Regions from separate parts of the Paenibacillus sp. FSL R5-0345 genome, predicted to be linked through region 2. Evidence: riboswitches for the same ligand, from Rfam matches in the RefSeq annotation. Region 2 holds a riboswitch; each other region holds the start of a gene.
The links. Region 2 has a riboswitch for cyclic di-GMP ahead of R50345_RS03065 (transglutaminase-like domain-containing protein). Riboswitches for the same ligand answer to the same signal wherever they lie in the genome.
Positions count from the first base shown of each region.

Region 1 (8,126 bases), 1.8 Mb from region 2:
CATACTCAAGAACGAATATCCCGCAGGCTGGAGGTGGATGTAACAATGAGCCAATCAGGTAAGCCCGCCAAAAAACAACGATTAGATAAAGTATTGTCCCATATTGGAGTGGGGTCGCGCAGTGATATCCGTAAACAAGCTAAACAAGGCTTAATATTGGTGAACGGGACAGTGGTAAAAGATAGTGGGTACCATGTGGATCCTTATGCCGATAAAATAGAGGTAGGGGGAGAGGCTGTTACCTACCGTGAATTCATATATCTTATGATGAACAAACCCCCGGGTGTCCTGTCAGCTACGGAGGACAAGCGGGATCGGACAGTTTTGGATCTTTTAAAGCATGAATATGCACAGTTTGAACCGTTTCCTGTAGGAAGGCTAGATAAGGATACTGTGGGACTGCTTCTGATCACTAATGATGGGAAGCTTGCCCATGAATTGCTGTCGCCACGTAAGCATGTCCCGAAAACGTACGAGGCAACCATCGAGGGCGATGTAGACGCGGATGATGTCGCGGCTTTTGCAGCAGGGGTGGAGCTGGAAGATGGCTACGTTACTTTGCCTGCACACTTAACCATTCTTGGAAGAGAGCGCGGCAGCAAAGTGATTTCCCATATTTCACTTATCATTACTGAGGGGAAATTTCATCAGGTGAAGCGTATGTTTCAGGCGGTAGGCAAAAAAGTCACTTTTCTGAAACGTGTATCTATGGGAGAATTGAAGCTTGATGAAAGTCTGCCGCTGGGAGCTTGTCGGGAACTGACGTCAGAGGAGCTGGCACTCTTAGGGGCAGATGGGTCAGAAGGATAGTAGAGAAACTGATATATAAATTGATATATAAATTGAATTTGGAAACTTGGTATAAGAGAAGGGAGAGACGGAGGGGAATTTTGGAACTGTAAGAGCGATAGCGACCGCCTTTGTTTCCGGATTTCATCCGCTATTAAACGGTATAAATTAAGAAATCTGGAAACAACAGCGGCTGGAAGTCCAAACATTCACCGTAGTTGCGACTGACACTTAACACAAAAGCCTCAAGTTCAATATATATAGAAAAAGAAAGACAAGGATGGTGGAGTATGAGATACAAACTGATTGCACTAGATGTGGACGGTACGCTATTAAATGATGATCACCACTTAAGCTCTGAGAATAAAGAAGCTATTGCTGAGGTTACACGCCTTGGCGGTCAAATCGTATTGTGTACGGGACGCAGTCCACAGAACTCGATTCCTTTTATGGAGGAAATAGGGCTGTCTGGTTACGTACTAGGTCACAACGGGGCTGCAACGGTACGTGTGAAAGATCGTGAAGTATTGCATCAATACGGTATGGATGCACGTGGTCTTGACCCCTATATTGACTATTGCCGTAAACACAATATTCATTATGATGTGAATACTGCTTTTGATATGTACGTTGATAATGTAGAGAACCTGACAAAAGAAGCTAATTATATGTATGAGCACTTTCGTATTGTGCCAGCAACACTGCCAGCCTGGGAAGATTTCCGTGAACCGGTTGTTAAGTTTACTGTATTTACACAGCCAGAAATCCTTGACGAAGCTGAACGTGAATGGCGTACTTGGGCTCCTGAGTACAATATTTTGCGAAGTGGTGAATTTTTCGTTGATTTGATGCATCCGGAATCCTCTAAAGGTAACGCTTTAAAAAATCTTGCTGTGAAGCTGGGAATACCGCAAGAAGAAGTTCTCTCCATCGGTAATTATTTTAATGACATTTCTATGCTTACTTACGCAGGGATGGGTGTGGCGATGGATAATTCTCCTGTAGAGGTAAAAGCGGCAGCGAATGCTGTAACGGGTTCGAACAACGAGCATGGTGTGCGTGATGCGCTCGTAAAATATTGTTTATCCTAAGATTTTTTGGATTTGTGAAATAAGTTTAGGTGCAAAGCATAAAGCGGACGGGAGTCTGTTTTATGCTTTTTTTGTTGTGAAGGTAATTCATTCTAGTACTCTTTGGTTTGCTAGTTTCATATCCTCCTTTAATCTCTATACTTGTTTGATATAATAGATGTTAATTCCAATATTTGGTTGATGTATTCTTAGGTGAATTGATGGTATGTGTACCCAAATAATTTGCTACCTTTTACTTGTTATGTAATACGAAGGAGGGAAGAGATGAAGAGTGTTTTTTCTTATGTTTTATTAATATTGATTATTTTAATAAGTGGATGCAGCGGTAGTAATCAAGATAGGGTTTTATCGATGAATTATGATTTCGCTGAGCCGTTTAGATTTCCATTTGAAGTGAATGAAGTTCGTACGAAGATAGAACTTGATAATCCATATATACTCCAACAATATATCTTTCATTATAAAAACAAGCAGACCACACAGGAAATTAGGTTGATTCTAAGTAAGGTTATAAATGATCCAGAGAAAGTATCTGAACAAGGTAAACAACCTTATACACTAAAAAACGGAAAACAGGCTTATTACGATGAGGATGAGACCAGTCAATCTATTTGGTGGGAGAGCAAAGATGGTTTCTTGGCCCGCTTTGTTTATTATATCAACGGAAATCTTGATCTGTTAGGTGATTACAAACTGGATGATTCCGATCTAGTAGACTTAGCTAATCAAGTTCAATAGTATTTATAGAAACACTTCCCTTCATAAAAAATTCATCATGGAATGGGACGGAAATATAGAAGAAGTTGAATTAAACAGGTAGAACAAATTACGCCATTATTGAGAATAGGATGTGTTAAATGGTTAGAAAGTTTGCGGTTCTTTTATTGAGCTTTTGCTTGATAATGACTACACCGCTTGTTATAGGGACAGCGTCTGCTGACAAATCTATTCAGATGTTTGTGAATAATGTAAAGGTTGCTGGCGTTCATCCGATCTTAAAGTCTGGTGTTATGTACGTGCCGTATCGCCAATTTTTCTCCGCCATGGGTTATAAGGTATCATTTGATCCTGATACTCGTAAAATCTCAGGGGTCATAAGAGGTGCCAAAATCGAATTCTGGGCTGGTGAGGCTATCATTTACTACGACGGAGTGACTTATTATTTGGATAAAGAGATTCCTGTCCTTAATGGACAAGTGTATCTTCCTCTTCGTTTGGTTAGTAACTTAGCGAAATATTCGGTTAGTTATGATCAATCTAAGCTATCTGTGAGCTTGAAACCGTACGGAGAGGGTCAGGAAGCTGCTATTCAAGAACTACTTACGAAATACTACGAAACGTTTAGTCCCCGTTTATTAACATCTGATAATCTTAAATTAGGTTATATGAATCTAGAATATGATTATGAAGCTAATCAACCAATCAGTGAAATCGCAGTTAAAGACTTCAAAGTGACAATAGATCGGATTGAATACACTTCTGCTAGTGAAGCGAATCTTCAAGTAACTTACATTAAGAACACAGAAGAATTGAAGCGAGAAGCTGTGTATCTTTTCGATATTCGATATGAACGAGGACAGTGGAAGATCGCGAATGATAGCTTGATTTTTAATCGTATGGAGCTTCCTGCGGATATTGATAAGAAAGCTGCGGTTATTATGGAGAATCATCAAACCGAGCAGAATGCCGTATTGGCAGATCTAAGAACCTATTACAATGCGTATAACTCCGAAAATCTTGATCTTACTACCCAATATACAGACCCCTCGATTATTAAAGAATGGAATGCTGTTGTGTTCAGTTCGGTGACATGGGAAAGTATGATGAAGGGGCACTTTGCCAATTCTGAATCGAGGTACTTGCTAACCGACGAACGAGTCGTTTACCTAGGAGAAAAGGAAGCTGTCGTCCATGGGAAACTCGATTGGAGCGATGTTACATACAATGAAGGGGTAGACAATGATAAATACGAAGCTCTTATTTACTTGAAATATGTTAAGGGTCATTGGACTTATAATACTGACACCAGCCTAGACCAGGACTTTGATGAAAGAGAAAACAGCAATTTGAATAAAAATTAATCTATTACCTTTATTGTAAAGATAAATGGAAGATAAGTCGTTTACAGGTAAATATGACCATGCTAAAATTGGCAAAGGGACAAACGTCCTTTAATCTAATTTAAACTAATTGAATGTCCGCGTTAAAGGTAAAATCATCGAAAGATGATGACACAAAGCCATGGGTCTAAAGCCTTTCTACAGAAGGAAATGATCGCCAGGCCGCCATAGGGATGTCTTATGAATCATAAAGGATAGTTCTGAAGGACGTGTAGTCTATTTCGAGCTGTTTTTATTATTCCGACCTATACGGTGTTACATTATCGCAAGGGGCCGAAAGGGGAAGTACATGAAGAGTTTTTTTAAAACAATAGGTACAGGGTTGGCAGCGGGTGCTTTATTGCTGTCCGGAACGATCGGATGGATGTCTAATCCTCAAGTTGTGTCTGCAGCTACGACAGCAGCAGTCACTGCGGATCAAATGATCAGCAAAGTAACGGCAGCCTCCAAAGCACTAAAGAATTTCCACTTAGATGTGACCAAAAAACAGGATATTCAAAGCGGAGGGGTGCGTATCAGCAACACCAACACACTGAAGCTGGATATCAACCGTCTGCCGAATTTTGCCGCAGCAGGCACCGTCGATAGCAGTCTTTTAAAAACATCTTACAGCCTGTATGCCAATGACAAGGAGTATTACTATCTTGTAGACGGAAGTGAGCTTATCGATGAATCTGAAGACGAGGGTTACGACGATGACGGGGAGCCCATCGATCCCAATGCACAGTATTGGCTTGGACTGGAGAAGGCGGAGTGGAATGCTTTTTACTCGAAAGGTCAATATGATCCTGTTTCCATGCTTGATTCGGTCAAAAGTTATAAAAAATCGATGAAAGTCAACAATGTTGGCGCACAGACGGTCCTACAGTTCACGATAACTGATCCGACAGCAGCTAAGGGAATAATCGCGCTGTATGACCAGGAGAATCTCTGGGATGGTGAGACCGTTCAACCGAAAAGCGTAACTTGGAAATTGTTCGTCAATACTAAGACCTGGCAGACGGAAAAGCTGACAGTCGATCTGAGTTATGTGCTGACCAGTGACGGAGAAAAAGATACATACACCACGAAAATTGAAGCTAAATATTCCAAGAATAACAAAGGTACAGCCATTGTAAAGCCGGCTGAACTAGAATAATAAAGGCATTTCATATCGAGTAAAAAGCGCTGTTCAATAGAGCAGCGCTTTTTGCTCGATTCTTGACAGTGGCTACCGGTAGTGAGATCAGTAAAGAATAGTTAAATATATAATTGACCTTCCATTTATTAGGGTTTTAGCGCATGCTATTTATGTAATTAATAAACTGAATTAATTTATAAGTACGTGAAATATCATGTTGTAACTATTACATTGACAAGGTATTATGAGTTAGGTGTATATTTACATTTATGATAATTTATTGCGTGTTTATTAAAATTAGGGGAGTGTGAACGATGTTATCATCCACAGAGCTTAGTAAGCTGCACGAAGTGAATTACAGGGAGGACCGCTTAGAGGCACTTAATCATTTTTATGGGGATCTCTGTGATAAGAAAGTAGCTGATGGTTATATTTATTCTCTAAGTCGTTATGGGAAAATATTTGCTAATGGTGCCGGGGGACGTTTCAGTTACGAAGAAGACAGCACCCAAGAAATGAAAACGGATACAATCTTCCGCATTGCTTCAATTACAAAGCTGTTTACAGCGACAGCGATCTGGCAGCTTGCGGATAATGGTAAGATTTTTATGGGGCAGCCTGTTAGTTCTATTCTACCAGAGTTTGATGCGGATCCTTTTAAGCCGATTACAATTGCCCATTTACTGACTCATACCTCCGGCATTGCACCAGATCATGGCACTATAAGTGATACTTACTATAAAAGTGCTTGGTGGTATATTTATGAATCTGAGGTTGGGAAAGAAAACTGGATTCAAGCTGGACTTTCCTATGGGCTTCATTTTCCAGTAGGGACGCAATGGATGTATTCATCGTTCGGATATGTGATCTTGGGTGCAATTATCGAGAAAATAACGGGTGTTTTTGCAGAAGAATACATAATGGACAACATTGTAAAACCCTTAGGAATGAAAGATACTTTCTTTGTTATACCGCCAGAGAAAGCGAGTAGGATCGCCATTCGTTCGGAAGGGGCCAAGGAATATCTTCAGAAGCTGCAAAACGGGGAATTTACGGATGAGGAACAAAGGTCTGAAGAAGAAATCAAGCTTCCCGGAACTGGAGGGGGGTTATATTCAACAGTTACTGATATACAAAAGTTCGGAATCATGTTGCTTAACCAAGGGGAATACGAGGGTGGTCATATCTTAAGTCGTATGGCTGTTCAAAGAATGACCAAGCGGTTCAATACTGAGAAAATTCCAAACTACGCATGGGGAGATGGAGGATCGGATCGTCCATACGGACTTGGGCCGGACCTTCGATTTAATGTAAGTACTTCTTACTCTGAAGGCACTTATTTTCACGAAGGGGCAGGAGCATGTGCCTTGTTCATTGACCCTATAGAAAAGATGGTTGCCGCTTGGTATCTCCCTTGGCATAAAGGGGTATGGGATGGTAGAGGCGTTTTTGGCACACATAATGTGATCTGGTCCGGACTCGAATAAGAAGTTTGCTATTTTTTATGAAATATCTACAGATAGGCAGGATGTGACTTATGTTTGAGATGATAAAGCACCGCTTTCGCCTTATGAGAGCGGTTGCTTTTGTTACTTATAAGGAATGGAGTGCGTACAGGACGCATTCGATGGTTTCTATATTTGTGGGTCCTGTGTATTTTTTGGTGCAGTATTATATATGGAGCGCTGTTTATAGTGGGGAATCTTCTATTAACGGAATGTCGCTTTCCCATATGCTCTCTTATTTTTGTGCCACGATGCTGATTAACTATTTGACCATGGATTTTGCCGATTGGAATTTACAAATGCTCATCCGCACGGGGAAGTTCATTACCTTCTCTTTAAGACCGATGAATCATATGTTCTATGCGTTGTCTCAGAAGGCAGGGCATAGGGTACTTGGACTTCTATTTGAATTTATACCCTGCTTTATGATTTTCTTTTTTATTTTTCATATTGATGTTTTGCCAGCAAATTTACTTTATGCAATTCTTTCGATAGCAATGGCTTTTATGATGAATTTTTTTATCCATTATAGTATTGGAATGGTCGCCTTTTGGATGGTGCAGTCCTCTAGTATTCGTAACTTTTTTAGTCTTTGCGAGGGGATATTCTCAGGATCGCTGATTCCATTAGTCTTTTTTCCAAAATCCTTACAAATGGCGTCCTTTTTCTTACCGTTTCAGTATACGACCTTTCTTCCTGCAATGGTCTATACAGGTAGCTATACTTTAGCTGATATAACCTTACCTATTCCTCAAGTTTTGTTGCTGCAGCTTATAGCCGTTATGATTGCCGGAATAGTCTGCCGGGTGTTGTATGCGGTGTCGCTTAAGCATTTTACGGGGGTGGGCGCATGAAACGTATGTTTTTAATATACAAAACTTGTATGAAGGCGAATATAGCTTCTGCTATCACTTATCGTGTTAATTTTATTCTTAATAGTCTTATCATGCTTATAGGGAATGTGTTGTTTCCTCTAGTAACGGTATTCATTTATAATTCGAATGCTTCATTTGAAGGATGGACCTTTAAAGAGGCGCTGTTAATTCAATCTGTTTTCATTTTGTCTACGGCTTGTGCCGGGATTTTTTTTAACGGAATTATGTGGAATACAATGTCTCATGTAGTAGAAGGGACTTTGGAAGTGGTATTAATTAAACCAACCTCGAGCCTTTTTCTGCTGTTGGCCAGATCTTTTGAGTTCGAAAGTATCGGGCTTTTAGGTGGAGGATTAGTCATGTTCGTATACGCACTTAGCGGAATCGATGGGATGACCATCGGCTCTTGGTTATTGTTCCTGTTGTTGTTTGGCGCAGGGCTGCTTGTTATGTTCGGCGTGGCGCTTATTGTGGCAGCAATTTCCTTCAAATGGGTAGCGAATTCCCGCTTGCCGGAGATGTTTGAGAGTATTAAGTCTTTTGGACGATATCCAGGAACGATTTTTCCAAAAGCAGTCGTAGCCGTGAGTTCTTTTCTGTTTCCGGTTTCGATGATTGCTTACTTT
Region 1 covers NZ_CP009281.1:2,457,750-2,465,875, forward strand. Annotated here, with positions in the region: gene R50345_RS10560 (RsmB/NOP family class I SAM-dependent RNA methyltransferase) at 1-43, shown strand, start outside; gene R50345_RS10565 (pseudouridine synthase) at 46-810, shown strand; gene R50345_RS10570 (Cof-type HAD-IIB family hydrolase) at 1,080-1,880, shown strand; gene R50345_RS10575 (hypothetical protein) at 2,145-2,618, shown strand; gene R50345_RS10580 (copper amine oxidase N-terminal domain-containing protein) at 2,783-3,961, shown strand; cyclic di-GMP riboswitch class I at 4,079-4,170, shown strand; gene R50345_RS10585 (DUF6612 family protein) at 4,290-5,138, shown strand; gene R50345_RS10590 (serine hydrolase domain-containing protein) at 5,435-6,607, shown strand; gene R50345_RS10595 (ABC transporter permease) at 6,658-7,479, shown strand; gene R50345_RS10600 (ABC transporter permease) at 7,476-8,126, shown strand, end outside.
Region 1: another riboswitch for cyclic di-GMP. It lies ahead of R50345_RS10585 (DUF6612 family protein); the one in region 2 lies ahead of R50345_RS03065 (transglutaminase-like domain-containing protein).

Region 2 (8,126 bases):
ACATCGGTTACGATGTGTATGTTCGCGGGGGAGTGCAACCTCTTCCAGCACCACCAACTCTTGAAGAAAAATACGAAGAAGATCTTAAAATCGTCAAGCAAATAAAACCGCAACAGAGAGGAGGGAGATTGAACGATGAAGTTTAAGCGTATAGATTGGATATGTATACTTGCTATTACTGCCGTTTACGCGGCGATTGCTTTATACAATCTTGGATCTACTAAATCTCCGGAAACATTGTGGGAGCCGGCTGCTAGCGGTGAAAGCTTCTATGTAGATCTAGGGCAGAGTAAACAATTGGAACGTGTGAATATATTCGGTGGCGTAGGTACCGGTAAGTTTAAGCTTGAGTTCAGTGAAACTCCTGATGTCTGGAGCAATCCTCTAGATGTAAATGAGGACGTTGGAAATGTCTTCATCTGGAAAAGCCAACCTCTGAACGTTGCAGCAAGATACGTGAAGTTTACCGTCACCTCTCCGGGCTTCACTTTAAATGAAATGGCCTTTTATGAGCAGGGGGGAGAAAGAGTCCCTCTTCCCATTGCTGGTGTAACACCGGATGCTAATGCAGTCGCTAAAAGAGGAGAGCCTGCCAATCTTTTTGATGAGCAGTCAATCATCCCAGAATATTCAAACTTTATGAACAGCACTTATTTTGACGAGATCTACCATGCACGGACAGCTTATGAATATACACATGGGATTGTGCCTTACGAAAACACGCATCCACCACTCGGCAAACTGTTGATCGCAGTAGGGATGGAATTGTTCGGAGTCAATCCATTCGGTTGGCGTATTATTGGAACATTGTTCGGGATTGCCATGCTGCCTCTCATTTATGTGATGGCACTGCGTCTGTTTAAAAAGAGTAAATACGCAGCACTTGCGGCAGGATTGTTCGCACTGGACTTCATGCATTTCACGCAAACAAGAATCTCTACGATCGATGTATACGGAGTATTCTTCATCATGCTGATGTTTTATTTCATGCAGCGGTATTACACTATGAATTTCTTCAGGCAACCTTTAAGAAAAACTTTGATTCCGTTATTCTGGTCAGGTTTATTCTTCGGAATTGGTGTCGCCTCCAAGTGGATTGTACTGTACGGAGGAGCCGGGCTGGCGATTATGCTAGCTATCTCTCTTTTCGAGCGTTACAGAGAATACCAAGCTTCGGGGAGGTTGCTCGCGGAAGGGAAGATCAAAGACAAGGAACTGTTAGGTACCTGTCGTGAAGCTGTAAATTCGTTCTGGAAGAATACCATCATTACTTTAGCTAGTTGTGTTGCGTTCTTTGTAATCATTCCGGTCATTATTTATAGTTTATCTTTTGTTCCGGGTTTATCTGCATCAGCAGAGGGCTTTACTATTAAAGGTTTGATTGATTCTCAAAAGAATATGTACAACTACCACAGTCAGCTTGTAGCTACACATCCTTTTGCATCCTCCTGGTGGCAATGGCCATTTATGAAGAGACCTGTCTGGTTCTTCAGTGGCAGTGAAGGATTGCCGGAAGGTCAGGTCAGCAGTATAGTGACTATGGGGAATCCGCTTATCTGGTGGACGGGTATTTTTGCAATGCTAGCAACGCTGTGGATTACGCTGAAACGCAAAGATAAAAACCTGTATATGATCTGGATCGCCTTTTTCTCACAATATGTTCCGTGGATGCTTGTCCCGAGAGAAACCTTTATCTACCATTATTTTGCTATGGTACCTTTTATGATTCTTGGTATTGTATATATAATGAAGTTACTAGATAGTAAATTTCCTGAGGCTCGTTACGTTCGTTATGCTTATGTGGCTGTTGCGTTACTGCTCTTTGTCGCGTTCTACCCAGTCCTATCAGGGATGCAGGTTAGCGGTGATTACGTGAAGAACATGCTGCGTTGGTTCCCTTCTTGGGTTTTCTAAGCTCTAAAAAGAATCTATAACAATAAGTTTATGCTTAAAGCGTTATTAGGAAGAATAGGAAGATGTAACGCTCCATAAAGCTTGTAGGAGGAATAAAGGTGAAAGCCAGATATAGTGTAATTGTACCCATGTTCAATGAGGAGCAAGTAATTAGCGTTACTTACGAACGTTTGAAAAAAGTAATGGACGAATGCGGCGATACTTATGAGCTAGTCTTCGTTAATGACGGAAGTCGTGATCGTTCGGCCCAGATGATTCGGGAGATCAGTGATCGAGATGAATGCGTCAAGCTAATTGACTTCTCGCGTAATTTCGGACATCAGGTAGCGATTACAGCTGGCATGGACTATGCTGAAGGTCAAGCGGTCGTTGTTATTGACGCTGACCTTCAAGATCCGCCTGAGGTCATTTTGCAAATGATCGAGAAGTGGAAAGAGGGCTATGATGTTGTGTATGCGAAGCGGCTGAAGCGCCGTGGGGAGACGATGTTCAAGAAGGTAACGGCGAAGCTGTTTTATCGGCTGCTCAGCAGCATGACAAGTGTGGACATTCCTACGGATACAGGCGATTTCCGTCTTATTGATCGTAAAGTATGTGATGTCTTACGGGGGCTCAAGGAAAAAAATCGGTATGTCAGAGGTTTGGTAAGCTGGGTCGGCTTTAAGCAGACGATGGTGGAGTATGAGCGGGAAGAGCGTTATGCAGGTGAAACCAAGTATCCGCTCAAGAAAATGATTCGTTTTGCGCTAGATGGTATCACTTCCTTTTCCCATAAACCACTTAAAATTGCTACGTATGTTGGATTTTTTCTATCCTTTTCTAGCTTTCTCTATTTATTCTTCGTCTTATTTCAAAGAATCTTCTTCACATCATGGACGGTTCCAGGTTGGGCTTCCATTGTAGGCGTCAATTTGCTCTTTAATGGTATCGTTCTGATGCTGTTAGGTGTAATTGGAGAATATATCGGACGGATTTATGACGAGTCTAAGGATAGACCGCTATATATTGTAAGTGAGACTAAAGGATATCCTAACGAGGAACAAGTGGATCGCCGGAAGGACTACAATAATGTCAGATAAGAACTTACGCGCTGCATTTATACAGTTTCTTAAATTTAATGCCGTAGGTTTGGTGAATACCCTAATTGATTTCGTAATCTTCACATTACTGAACTCACTTGGAATGGTATATGCGTTGGCACAGGTGATTTCTTATAGTGCAGGGACAGCGAACAGCTTTATTTTGAATAAAAAAGTTACCTTCAAGGATCACAATCGTGGCAGTAAAGAGGGCTTTGATAAGGCTCAGTTGCTGAAGTTTATCATACTGAATCTGGTAGTGCTCGGAATATCGCTGTTGCTAATGCATCTGTTGACTGACAAACTAGGCATTCAAGTGTTGATCTCTAAGGTATTAGTAACGTTTGTGACGGTGATCATTAACTTCTTCGGAAGTCGTAAATGGGTATTCTAAAGTGCAGTAGAACCAATCCACGGAGGTGAAAATCATGCGTAAATTCTCGTATGTGCTCATACTGGCTGGGATCCTTATCATGCTCTATCCAAAAGCTAACGAATGGTATAACGACTGGCAGCAGGAGAAGCTATTAGAAACGGCTGAACTGAGCACCATCGAAAGCACTCCACCACCTGATCTGAAGAGTAGATATGCCGAGGTCACTCAGCTACTAGCAGAGGAATCCGTTCTAGATGCACAGGCACAGCCTCAAGAAACAGAAAAGCCAGAACCGGAGATTGAAGTGGGCGGCAAAGTTATCGCATTAATAGAGATTGCTAAGATTGATCTGAAGCTGCCAGTATTAGAAGGAGCAACAAAAGCAAATATGAAGCATGCTGCGGCCCATATGAAAGAAACGGCCCCGCTTGGAGAAATCGGGAACGCCGCAATAGCTGCTCATAGAGCTAGAACTACGGGCAGATTGTTTAACAGATTGAATGAAGTTGTGGTTGGGGATGTAATCACGGTAAAAACGAGCGATCAGGTATATAATTACGAGGTTTATGATATTTCTGTTGTACTTCCCAGTGATGTGTCTGTTCTTGACGGGAATAACAAGGATAAGATTCTTACTCTAATTACGTGTGACCCACTAGTAGATCCTACACATCGTTTGATTGTTCATGCTAAGCTTACCTAATAGTTGATGAGAAATGACAAGAGAACTGAAATACAGAGAGATAACTATAAAATAATAGTAAAACTAGCAATTTTGTTCTTGTTTACGAGGATAAATATGGTAGTATAAGACTATAAAAGCTAAACACGATAAACGGCAAACCTATCGAAAGGTAGGGACGCAAAGCTAAAGGGCCTTCCCGTAAGGATGGCAGCCAGTTACCGAATGAAGAGGCTTTTTTTGTTTTTATAAAATATATAAGAATCTAAGATTCATATTTCTACTTGGACTGATTCTGTTAATTTGTCTAGCGAAATTAGAACAGATAGAGCTTATACGATAACGGCAAACCTATCGAAAGGTAGGGACGCAAAGCTAAAGGGCCTTCCCGAAAGGATGGCAGCCAGCTACCGAAAGGAGTTTTATCCGTGAAAAAGGTTTATTTTATGATGGTGGCGCTGTTCGTGCTGATTACTTCGGTTCCAGTAAGCACAGCTCAAGCTGCAAGCGCAGATTCAAACTGGTTGAATACATCCAAATTGGCTCAAGGTGTAATCGGTATTAACTACGATATTCCAAAAGATAAAAGAGTTAAGCTGATGATCACAAAAGATAACAGTAGCTATACATACAATTTATATGCTTCTGGACAAGCTGAGGACTTCCCTTTGCAACAAGGGAATGGGACTTATAAAGTTTCTGTTCTTGAGAATACAACGGGTAATAAATATAAGGCTCTCTATTCTGAAGTAGTAGATTTAACTATGAACGACTCAAATTCCGTATATTTGGGCTCCGTACAGAATGTGAAATGGAGTTCTTCTGATAAAGCAATCGTTAAGGCTAAAGAGCTTACAAAAGGTAAAACAACAGATGAAGAGAAAGTTAAAGCAATCTATAACTATGTAGTTGCTAATGTGCAATATGATTATTCTCTTGCTAATAATGTAACAACAGATTACATTCCGAACATTAACAACACTTTGAATACTAAAAAGGGAATCTGCTATGACTATGCTTCTCTTTTTGCCGCAATGCTGCGTAGTGTAGATGTGCCTGCTAAATTGGTGATGGGGAATACTAGCTACGTTACGCAATACCATGCATGGAATGAAGTATTGATGGATGGGAAATGGGTTACTATTGATACCACGGTAGATGCATCGGCAGCGAAGAGTAAGAAGAATACGGATTTTATTAAGGCTTCAAGTAAGTATACTGCAGCAAAATACTATTAATTTGAAACGCTAGAATCATAACTCTATTAAATAAACAACCAGCTTAATAATTAAGCTGGTTGTTTATTTTTCTATTAGGGGTTGCTTTTCTATGAGTAGATAGGTTATTATAGTTAAGCGTTGTTAGACAGCGTACAGGCAATGTTTGAGAGAGTTATATAAACGGCTTTCGAAAAATAAAGCTTGCATTACTGAGAACAACATGATATATTATAAGAGTTGCTGCTGAGACATTAAACGGCGCCAACGAGAACTTGATCTTTGAAAACTGAACAACGAGTGAGTAGGAAATCACGAAAGTGAAATCCAAATTAGAGAATTAATTTTCTCGTCAGATGTTTCAAAATGAGCATATCGCTCTTTTCAATACTAATTGGAGAGTTTGATCCTGGCTCAGGACGAACGCTGGCGGCGTGCCTAATACATGCAAGTCGAGCGGAGTTATTTTGAAAGCTTGCTTTCGAAATAACTTAGCGGCGGACGGGTGAGTAACACGTAGGCAACCTGCCCCTTAGACTGGGATAACTACCGGAAACGGTAGCTAATACCGGATAATTTCTTTTTTCTCCTGAAGAAAGAATGAAAGACGGAGCAATCTGTCACTGAGGGATGGGCCTGCGGCGCATTAGCTAGTTGGTGGGGTAACGGCCCACCAAGGCGACGATGCGTAGCCGACCTGAGAGGGTGAACGGCCACACTGGGACTGAGACACGGCCCAGACTCCTACGGGAGGCAGCAGTAGGGAATCTTCCGCAATGGGCGAAAGCCTGACGGAGCAACGCCGCGTGAGTGATGAAGGTTTTCGGATCGTAAAGCTCTGTTGCCAGGGAAGAACGTCCGGTAGAGTAACTGCTATCGGAGTGACGGTACCTGAGAAGAAAGCCCCGGCTAACTACGTGCCAGCAGCCGCGGTAATACGTAGGGGGCAAGCGTTGTCCGGAATTATTGGGCGTAAAGCGCGCGCAGGCGGTCATTTAAGTCTGGTGTTTAAACCTTGGGCTCAACCTAAGGTCGCACTGGAAACTGGGTGACTTGAGTACAGAAGAGGAAAGTGGAATTCCACGTGTAGCGGTGAAATGCGTAGATATGTGGAGGAACACCAGTGGCGAAGGCGACTTTCTGGGCTGTAACTGACGCTGAGGCGCGAAAGCGTGGGGAGCAAACAGGATTAGATACCCTGGTAGTCCACGCCGTAAACGATGAGTGCTAGGTGTTAGGGGTTTCGATACCCTTGGTGCCGAAGTTAACACAGTAAGCACTCCGCCTGGGGAGTACGGTCGCAAGACTGAAACTCAAAGGAATTGACGGGGACCCGCACAAGCAGTGGAGTATGTGGTTTAATTCGAAGCAACGCGAAGAACCTTACCAGGTCTTGACATCCCTCTGAATCCACTAGAGATAGTGGCGACCTTCGGGACAGAGGAGACAGGTGGTGCATGGTTGTCGTCAGCTCGTGTCGTGAGATGTTGGGTTAAGTCCCGCAACGAGCGCAACCCTTAACTTTAGTTGCCAGCAAGTAATGTTGGGCACTCTAGAGTGACTGCCGGTGACAAACCGGAGGAAGGTGGGGATGACGTCAAATCATCATGCCCCTTATGACCTGGGCTACACACGTACTACAATGGCCGGTACAACGGGAAGCGAAGCCGCGAGGCGGAGCCAATCCCATCAAAGCCGGTCTCAGTTCGGATTGCAGGCTGCAACTCGCCTGCATGAAGTCGGAATTGCTAGTAATCGCGGATCAGCATGCCGCGGTGAATACGTTCCCGGGTCTTGTACACACCGCCCGTCACACCACGAGAGTTTACAACACCCGAAGTCGGTGGGGTAACCCGCAAGGGAGCCAGCCGCCGAAGGTGGGGTAGATGATTGGGGTGAAGTCGTAACAAGGTAGCCGTATCGGAAGGTGCGGCTGGATCACCTCCTTTCTATGGAGAATCGTCTTCTGCAATGAAGACATTCAAATCGGAAGTTAAACTTCCACAATCTCAGGTTTAGGCCTGTTACTCACTCGTTGCTCAGTTTTGAGAGTTTAAGCTCTCAAGTAAGACTTGATCCTTGAAAACTGGATACCGAAACGAATTTGCGTTTTAGAACATCTTTTAGCAACTTGTGCAAACAAGTAAATGTTATTAGTGAGATGATTCCAAGAGAGATATCGTATGATATTTTCCTGCGGAGAAATCAAGGTTAAGCTAATAAGAGCACACGGAGGATGCCTAGGCGCCAGGAGCCGACGAAGGACGTGGCGAACAACGAAACTGCCTCGGGGAGCTGTAAGCAAGCTTTGATCCGGGGGTGTCCGAATGGGGAAACCCAGCTGTGGTAATTCGCAGTTACTCATACCTGAATACATAGGGTATGTAGAGGCAGACCAGGGGAACTGAAACATCTAAGTACCCTGAGGAAGAGAAAACAATAGTGATTCCGTCAGTAGCGGCGAGCGAACGCGGAACAGCCTAAACCTAAGAGCTTGCTCTTAGGGGTTGTGGGACGTCTCACATGGAGTTACAAAGGAATATGGTAGGCGAAGAGGTCTGGAAAGGCCCGCGATAGAGGTAAAAGCCCTGTAACCTAAACTGTGTTCTCTCCGAGACGGATCCCGAGTAGTGCGGGGCACGTGAAACCCCGTATGAATCCAGCAGGACCATCTGCTAAGGCTAAATACTACCTGGCGACCGATAGTGAAACAGTACCGTGAGGGAAAGGTGAAAAGCACCCCGGAAGGGGAGTGAAATAGAACCTGAAACCGTGTGCTTACAAAAAGTCAGAGCCCTATTAATGGGTGATGGCGTGCCTTTTGTAGAATGAACCGGCGAGTTACGTTTAACATGCAA
Region 2 covers NZ_CP009281.1:672,098-680,223, forward strand. Annotated here, with positions in the region: gene R50345_RS31785 (glycosyltransferase 87 family protein) at 1-146, shown strand, start outside; gene R50345_RS31790 (phospholipid carrier-dependent glycosyltransferase) at 136-1,914, shown strand; gene R50345_RS03050 (glycosyltransferase family 2 protein) at 2,013-2,993, shown strand; gene R50345_RS03055 (GtrA family protein) at 2,983-3,387, shown strand; gene R50345_RS03060 (class D sortase) at 3,422-4,072, shown strand; cyclic di-GMP riboswitch class I at 4,197-4,277, shown strand; cyclic di-GMP riboswitch class I at 4,386-4,466, shown strand; gene R50345_RS03065 (transglutaminase-like domain-containing protein) at 4,480-5,289, shown strand; rRNA gene R50345_RS03070 (16S ribosomal RNA) at 5,660-7,217, shown strand; rRNA gene R50345_RS03075 (23S ribosomal RNA) at 7,478-8,126, shown strand, end outside.

Region 3 (8,126 bases), 350 kb from region 2:
CGGAGTGCCTCTACACAAAATTATAGTGATACCAGGAGCAGCTAATGTGGAACGTTTTATTCCCGCTACGAATCGATTGGCGATTCGCCGAAGCTTAAATTTACCTGAGGGAGCAACAACCGTGCTGACTGTCCGGCGGTTGGTCAATCGGATGGGACTACTCCAGCTGCTTGAAGCTTGGAAGCAAGTTGCGGAGCGTTTCCCGAATGCGATGCTGCTGATTGGTGGCAAAGGGCCGCTGCGGGGGGAACTTGAAGAAAAGATCGCCGACTATGGCTTAAGCAACAAGGTAAGACTGCTAGGCTACATTCCCGATCATGAACTAGCCTCTTATTATCAGGCAGCGGACATGTTCGTGGTTCCCTCACAGGCATTGGAGGGCTTTGGTTTGATTACCGTTGAAGCCTTATCTTCAGGATTGCCAGTGATGGCTACACCGATTGGCGGCAATAAGGAAATCCTGCAAGGCTTCCGGCCGGAATTGCTATTTAAGAGTCCGAGTAGTGACCACATGGCCGAAGGCATGATCCATATGCTTAGCAATCGAAAGCTGCTTCCGAGCCGGGATGAATGTAGAGAACATGTACTGGAGAGATATACCTGGGAGCATGTTACGGATCAAGTAGAATCCGTGTTCCTACAAGCCTTAGGAGAGGAGGTGACCACGTAATGCTTAGAGTGGCCTATATAGATCACACTGCTAAATGGAGTGGTGGAGAAGTTGCCCTATTTAACATCCTTACCCATATTGGAGAACAGATTGATCCACTTGTAATCCTGGCCGAGGATGGTGCGCTGGCTGAACGGCTACGTGAAAAGGGAATGGATGTCCGTATTATTCCGCTAGATGAGAGCATCAGAAGTCGTGGTAGAAATGCAGTCAACTTGGGAGCACCTGCTGCAGCCTTCAAGCTGTTGGCTTACGGTCGTAAGCTTGCTCCGCTCTTAAAAGCGGAGAAGGTAGATTGCGTGCACACCAATTCTCTGAAATCTGCATTATACGGAGCCATCGCTGCTAAAATAGCGGGCGTTCCATTGATTTGGCACATCCGAGACCATATTGGAGCTCCTTATTTAAAGCCTGTTGTTGCTAAAGGAATTCGTTTACTGTCGCGCCTGCTCCCAAATGGAGTCATCGCGAATTCACATTCTACGCTGAATGCTTTGGAGCTGCCGCGTTCGAAGAAAACGCTGGTCGTATACTCCGCATTCGCTAAAGCGATTGGTAATGGGATCGGCATGCGGGATCAGAAGGAATTTAACGTATTGCTAGTTGGTCGATTGGCGCATTGGAAGGGCCAGCATATTGTGCTGGAAGCCGCAAAAAGCTTTAAGAACGAACCTCGCGTGAAGTTCTGGCTGGCCGGAGACGCTCTCTTTGGAGAAGAGGCTTATAAGCAGGAGTTGCTTCAAAAGATAAAAAACGACGAGCTTACTAATGTAAGCATGCTAGGGCATGTGGATGATATTCAAGGCCTTATGAATACCGCTGATTTACTGATTCATACTTCGGTAACTCCTGAGCCTTTTGGCCAAGTGATCGTTGAAGGAATGGCAGCAGGATTACCGGTTGTTGCCTCCAATGAAGGCGGGCCGGTAGAAATTGTAGTTCCAGGTGAGACAGGATTACTGATAGAGCCTGGAGACGCGGCGATACTGGCAGACTCCATTAAATGGATGCTGGATCACCCAGAAGAAAGACGGCGGATGGCGGACAATGGGATGAAACGAGTGAAAGAGCAGTTTGTTATCGAGAATACGGTCAAGGACATCGTTGACTACTATAAAGGTTTGTTGGCGAGCACCTGACAGATGAGATGACACGGTAATTCTGAAGATGATGCTCCATAAAACTTTGAGGATGATTCACATGAAAATTGCGATAGCGCACGATTACTTAATCCAAATGGGCGGCGCGGAAAGAGTGGTGGAAGTCTTTCATCACATGTATCCCGAGGCTCCAATCTACACAACGGTTTTTAACGGAAGCCGCCTTACTGACAATCTCAAAGATGCGGATATACGTGCCTCTTGGCTGCAAAAGATACCGGGGGTAAAGACCAATTTTAAAGGGGTGCTGCCACTTTACCCAATGGCCATCCGTGATTTGGACTTTCGCGGTTTCGATATCGTCCTGAGTTCCAGCAGTGCTTTTATGAAAAGTATTCAAGTTCCTAAACATACGTTTCATCTTTGTTACTGCCATACGCCTATGCGCTTTGCATGGGATTATGACACCTACATGGAACGTCAGTCGAATTCCGGGTTGTTCAAGAAAATGCTTAAGGTATACATGCAGCAGCTCAAATCGTGGGACCAGCGGACTTCTAAAAATGTGAATCAGTTCGTAGCCAATTCTTCAGTAGTGAAGACAAGGATTCAGAACTATTATCACCGGGATGCAGATGTCATATTTCCACCGATTAATACAGCCCGTTTCACAAGCTCTTCTAGCATTGGTGACTATTATTTAATAGTATCTCGACTTGTTTCCTACAAGCGGATTGATTTAGCTGTAGAGGCTTTTAACCGTAACGGTCTTAAGCTGTACATCGTAGGGGATGGACCAGATCGTAAACGTCTCGAAGGCATGGCTAAGGACAATGTATCGTTTTTAGGCCGGCTAGAGGATGAGCAAGTAACCGGAATGATGGCACAGTGTAGAGCATTTATTTTTCCGGGAGAAGAGGACTTTGGAATCACACCGCTGGAAGCGAACGCTGCGGGAAGACCGGTCATTGCTTATCAAGCAGGTGGTGCACTAGATACTATTATTCCTTATGTAAATGGTGTGTTCTTTCAGCATCAAGAAGTGGAGGATCTACTAAAGGCTATTTACGAGGTAGAGTCCTACGCTTGGGATATCGATCAAATTATGGAGCATGCACGTAAATTTGATGAGCAGGCGTTTATGGTTAAGTTCAAGCAGTATGTTGAGCAGGCCTACGTCAATTTTCTAAAAGGAGGATGATTGTATGAAGCTGACAGTAATCGGTACTGGGTATGTGGGTCTTGTATCTGGCGTATGTTTTGCACTGGGCGGACATCATGTCATCTGTGTGGATAAGGACGAGGAAAAGATTAAGAAGCTGAAACGGATGGAATCACCCATCTATGAGCCGGGAATTGAGGAACTGATTGAACTGAATCTTCGTGAGGAACGATTATCCTTTTCTGCGGATCTGCAGGATTCGGTACGTCGTTCAGATATTATCATCCTTGCAGTAGGTACGCCATCGTTGCCTAATGGTGAAGCAGACTTAACCTACATTGAGAATGCAGCTGTTGAAATCGCTAAAGCGATGGAAGGGCACAAAATTATAATGACAAAATCTACAGTTCCCGTAGGAACAAATGAGAAAATCTCCAACATACTTTCTAAATCTACCCATCATTCTTTTGATATCGTGTCTGCTCCCGAGTTTTTACGTGAAGGGTCAGCGATTCGCGATACCCTCCATCCCGATAGAATTGTCATTGGTCTCGATAATCCAGAGCTGGAACCAACTATGCGCGAGCTTCATAAGGGTTTCACAGTAAATGTATTTGTAACAGATATACGCAGTGCTGAAATGATCAAATATGCTTCGAATGCATTTTTGGCCACGAAGATTTCCTTTATTAACGAGATCGCCAATATTTGCGAAAAAGTGGGAGCTGATGTAACCGAAGTAGCACAAGGAATGGGTATGGACCAAAGAATCGGGTCATCCTTCCTGCAGGCTGGCATCGGTTATGGAGGCTCCTGTTTCCCGAAAGACACTAATGCGCTCATTCAAATTGCGGGCAACGTCGATTACGAATTCAAATTATTGAAATCTGTAGTCGAAGTGAACAAAGGACAACGGTTTATGATCATCTCCAAGCTGCATGAATCACTTGGCAGTCTGCGCAGTTCGACGATTGGGATCTGGGGGCTTGCTTTCAAGCCTAACACTGATGATGTCCGCGAAGCTCCCGCCAGAGAGATTGTTGAGGCGCTGGTGGCTGAAGGGGCTACGGTTAAACTGTATGATCCAATCGCAGCTACAAATTTCAGGCAGCAATATGATCATCCGCAGCTTCGTTGGTGCAATCTGCCAGAGGAAGCGGCTGAGGGCAGCGATGCCGTATGCCTGCTTACCGATTGGAGCCTACTCAAGGACATTGATCTGCATCAGCTGGCGAAAAGCATGCGTAATGGGGTGCTGATCGATGGACGCAATGTGTATTCCAAGGAGCAAATCGAGGGTACCGGCCTCGTTTATCATTCTGTCGGCCGCCCGCAGATGGGTGGATTGAGCGGTTATTCTGCTAGTGTGGCTGGAGCGGTTTAATCTATATATATTGAACTTGAGATTTTTGTGTTAAGTGTCAGTCGCAACTGCGGTGAATGTTTGGACTTCCAGCCGCTGTTGTCTGCAGATTTCCTGATTCTAACCGCTAATAGCGGTAGAAATCCGCAGACAAAGGCGGACGCTATCGCTCTTACAGTTCCCAAATTCCCCTCCGTCACTCCATTCCTTTATCTTAAGTTTCTAAGCAATTTATAAAGTTAGGTACTCTGATTGTTTATCGCAGTAGCAGATAACCTTGTTGTAGTAGTACTTGCGTTGGCTGCTGCCTCCATAGGAGCAGAAGCAAATCTTTAGAAAAACGTGCTGCCTTCCGGCTGGTACAGCCCGGTGCAGTACGGTTCAAGCATTTAGAGGAAGTTGGTTAGGTAAAGAACGGAAAGGGAATTTGGAACTGTAGAAACGGAGTGTTCGCCCGAAAGATTTCCGTAGGAAAGCTAGCTTCGAAAGCATATGCTATCCTCGGATTTCTACCGCTGGCGGCGGTTCAAATCAGGAAATCTGAGGATAACAGCGATCGGAAGTCCAAAATCCCTTGGAGTGGTTCATACCTAATAAATTTTTAAAAAATGCATCCGCTCGAACTAAGGCTAAGCGGAAGCTATACGTTTTGATAACAATTTAATTATGCTCATTTCCATATATTAAGGAGGGTTCATTCTATGAAAATGGTACTTCTATCAGGCGGTTCAGGTAAACGGTTATGGCCGTTGTCCAACGACTCACGTTCAAAGCAATTTCTAAAGGTACTTGAAAGCCCTCAAGGTGAACCAGAATCCATGGTACAACGTGTCTGGAGACAGCTGGAGGAAGCGGGAATGGCAGAATCATCTTATCTGGCCACCGGCCGCGGCCAAGTAGAAATGATACAAAGCCAACTGGGAAGTCATGTGCCGATTATCGTTGAACCGGAGCGTCGGGATACTTTTCCGGCTATCGCCTTAACAGCTACCTATCTTTATTCGGTTGCAGGTGTTTCTCCAGCGGAGACGGTAGCGATTTTGCCTGTTGACCCTTATGTAGAAGCATCCTTTTTCGATACCATAGCTATGCTTGAAGGGACTATGCTAGAAAGTGGAGCAAATCTGGCTCTAATGGGTGTTATTCCTGAACACGCCTCAGAGAAATACGGATATATCATTCCTACCACCGAAGAGGCGGGGGAGAACGGTTTTATGAAGGTGAGTCACTTTCAAGAGAAGCCAGACCGCATACAAGCAGAACAGCTTATCGAGCAAAATGCATTGTGGAATTGCGGAGTATTTGCCTTCCGTCTAGGGTACTTGTTAGATATTTTGCAGCGTAAAGGGTTGCCTTTAGGATATGAAGAATTGCAGAAGCAATATAAGCTATTGTCTTCCATCAGCTTTGATTATGAAGTGGTGGAGAAAGAAGAACATATTGTGGTACAGCCGTATGATGGATTCTGGAAGGATCTTGGAACGTGGAATACGCTAACAGAGGAAATGAGCAGCAAGCATGTAGGCAAGGGTTTTGTGACGGCGGATTCTGAGGGGACTTGCTTGATTAATGAGCTGGATATTCCAATTACGGTAATTGGTGCGAAGGATCTGATCATCGCGGCTAGCCCGGATGGGATTCTAGTTACCCATAAAGCCGAGAGTCCACGGATTAAAGAAGTGCTGAAGACCTTTGAACAGAGACCGATGTACGAGGAACGCCGCTGGGGCCATTACAAAGTTATTGATTATGTGAAATATGACGAGGGCAATGAAGTGCTGACTAAACGGATTTTTATATCCGAGGGGAATAATATCAGCTATCAGTTACATCGCAAACGTAGTGAAATTTGGACAATCGTCAGCGGCGAAGCAAGTATTGTGCTGAATGAGAAAAAACATAATGTGAAGGCTGGGGACGTGGTACGTATACCGGAAGGAACGAAGCACGCAATCCTTGCTTTGACGGATGTTGAGTTTATAGAGGTACAGACGGGTTCTGAATTAGTAGAAGAAGATAATATTCGTATTACTTTAGACTGGAATGATATAGAACTACAACAATTCATTTCATAGGTCTAACCTATCTATTTAACCAATTCGGAATTTCTTAAAACAGGTAAATTGACTCAATTATCAAAAAAAGTCATAAAAACACTAAATATATCATTAATTGTCGTCGATACTTACGGTAAGAGAGATTATTTCTCTTAAATTGAAAAGGCAAACCTATCGAAAGGTAGGGACGCAAAGCTATAGGGCCTTCGAAAGAGTGGCAGCCTGGCTACCGAAAGGGAGATTATTTTGAAAGCTTACCGTACGTATCGATTGTTTGGTGCATTTCTGTCACTCGTCCTGTTTCTGACTGCACTTCCGCTTACTGTTGGAATTTCGCCGTCTGTTGTCATAGCTGCTTCAAATTCTGGAACGCCAGTTACCCCAGGAGCCTCACCTGAAGCCGTAAAGCTGCTTAACTATTTTTACTCAATCTCAGGAAAAGGAATCCTTGCTGGCCAACATGACTATTTAGAAAGTCCAGATGAAATTAACAATATGCTGAAGGGAACCAGCGGACAGTATGCAGCTCTTCACGGTTATGAAATGGGTGCGATCAGTGGCCAGTCTGAAGGAACGATGTCCTGGCAGCGTAAAAATGTGGTAAACAGCGCCATCAACTGGAATAAAGCGGGCGGAATCGTAGCTATGACTTTTCATGCTAACCTGCCGGGCACCTCTTATGACTGGGATAATGTTAAAAAAACGCTTAGCCAAAGTGAATTCGATAGTTACGTTACACCGGGTACCAAGCAATATAACAGTCTGATTGCTGAACTTGATAAGGTGGCAGTATCTCTAAAAAGCTTGCGAGATGCGAACGTCCCGGTACTTTGGAGACCCTATCATGAAATGAACGGGAACTGGTTCTGGTGGGGGAAGAAAAATAACTTTTCTAAACTTTGGAATATTATGTATGACCGTTTTGTTAACGTTCATAAATTAAATAATTTGTTATGGGTATGGAGTCCGAATGCTCCCAATGTTTGGTCAGATCCGTATGCGTTAACTTATCCAGGAGCTGATAAAGTAGATATCCTGGCAGCAGACATATACGAAAATGATTACCAGCAAAAATACTATGATAGCTTGTTGAGTCTAGCCGCGGGCAAACCGATTGCGATCGGGGAAAATGGTGAAATGCCTAATCTGGAGAAGCTTCAACAATCACAAAGTAAATGGACTTATATGATGAGCTGGGGAAAAATGCTTTATGAGAATAACAGTGCAGATACAATCAAAACTTTTATGAATAGCAGCTATACCCTGACTAGAGATAAATTAAATAATAGCTTGGTACCCACACCTAGCGCCGCACCGGCACCTCCCGAAGAAGAGGGAGAGGCAGCAATTCCTCTCGCGAAGGGGCTTGCAGGAGAGTATTACAACAACATGCAGCTATCGGGAGCAGCAGCTCTTATTAGAACCGATGCAATAATTGATTTCAATTGGCGGCAAGGATCGCCGGATGCCGCCCTTGGGATTGATCGTTTCTCCATACGTTGGAGCGGTAAAGTTAAGCCCTTATATGATGAACAATATACATTTTACACTACATCAGATGATGGCATCCGTGTCTGGGTGAATGGGGAATCTGTGATTGATAGTTGGACGAAGCAAAGTGGCACTGAGCGTAAGGGCAATATTACGCTGAAGGCTGGTCAGCTATATGATATCAAGGTGGAGTATTACGAAAATGAAGGCGATGCGAGAGTCCGCTTGATGTGGGAAAGTGCTAGTCAAGTTAAAGAGACAGTTCCAGCAAGTGCGCTTTTTC
Region 3 covers NZ_CP009281.1:1,022,789-1,030,914, forward strand. Annotated here, with positions in the region: gene R50345_RS04480 (glycosyltransferase family 4 protein) at 1-670, shown strand, start outside; gene R50345_RS04485 (glycosyltransferase family 4 protein) at 670-1,809, shown strand; gene R50345_RS04490 (glycosyltransferase) at 1,871-2,971, shown strand; gene R50345_RS04495 (UDP-glucose dehydrogenase family protein) at 2,976-4,316, shown strand; gene R50345_RS31805 (hypothetical protein) at 4,344-4,532, shown strand; gene R50345_RS04500 (sugar phosphate nucleotidyltransferase) at 4,997-6,370, shown strand; cyclic di-GMP riboswitch class I at 6,507-6,586, shown strand; gene R50345_RS04505 (glycosyl hydrolase) at 6,599-8,126, shown strand, end outside.
Region 3: another riboswitch for cyclic di-GMP. It lies ahead of R50345_RS04505 (glycosyl hydrolase); the one in region 2 lies ahead of R50345_RS03065 (transglutaminase-like domain-containing protein).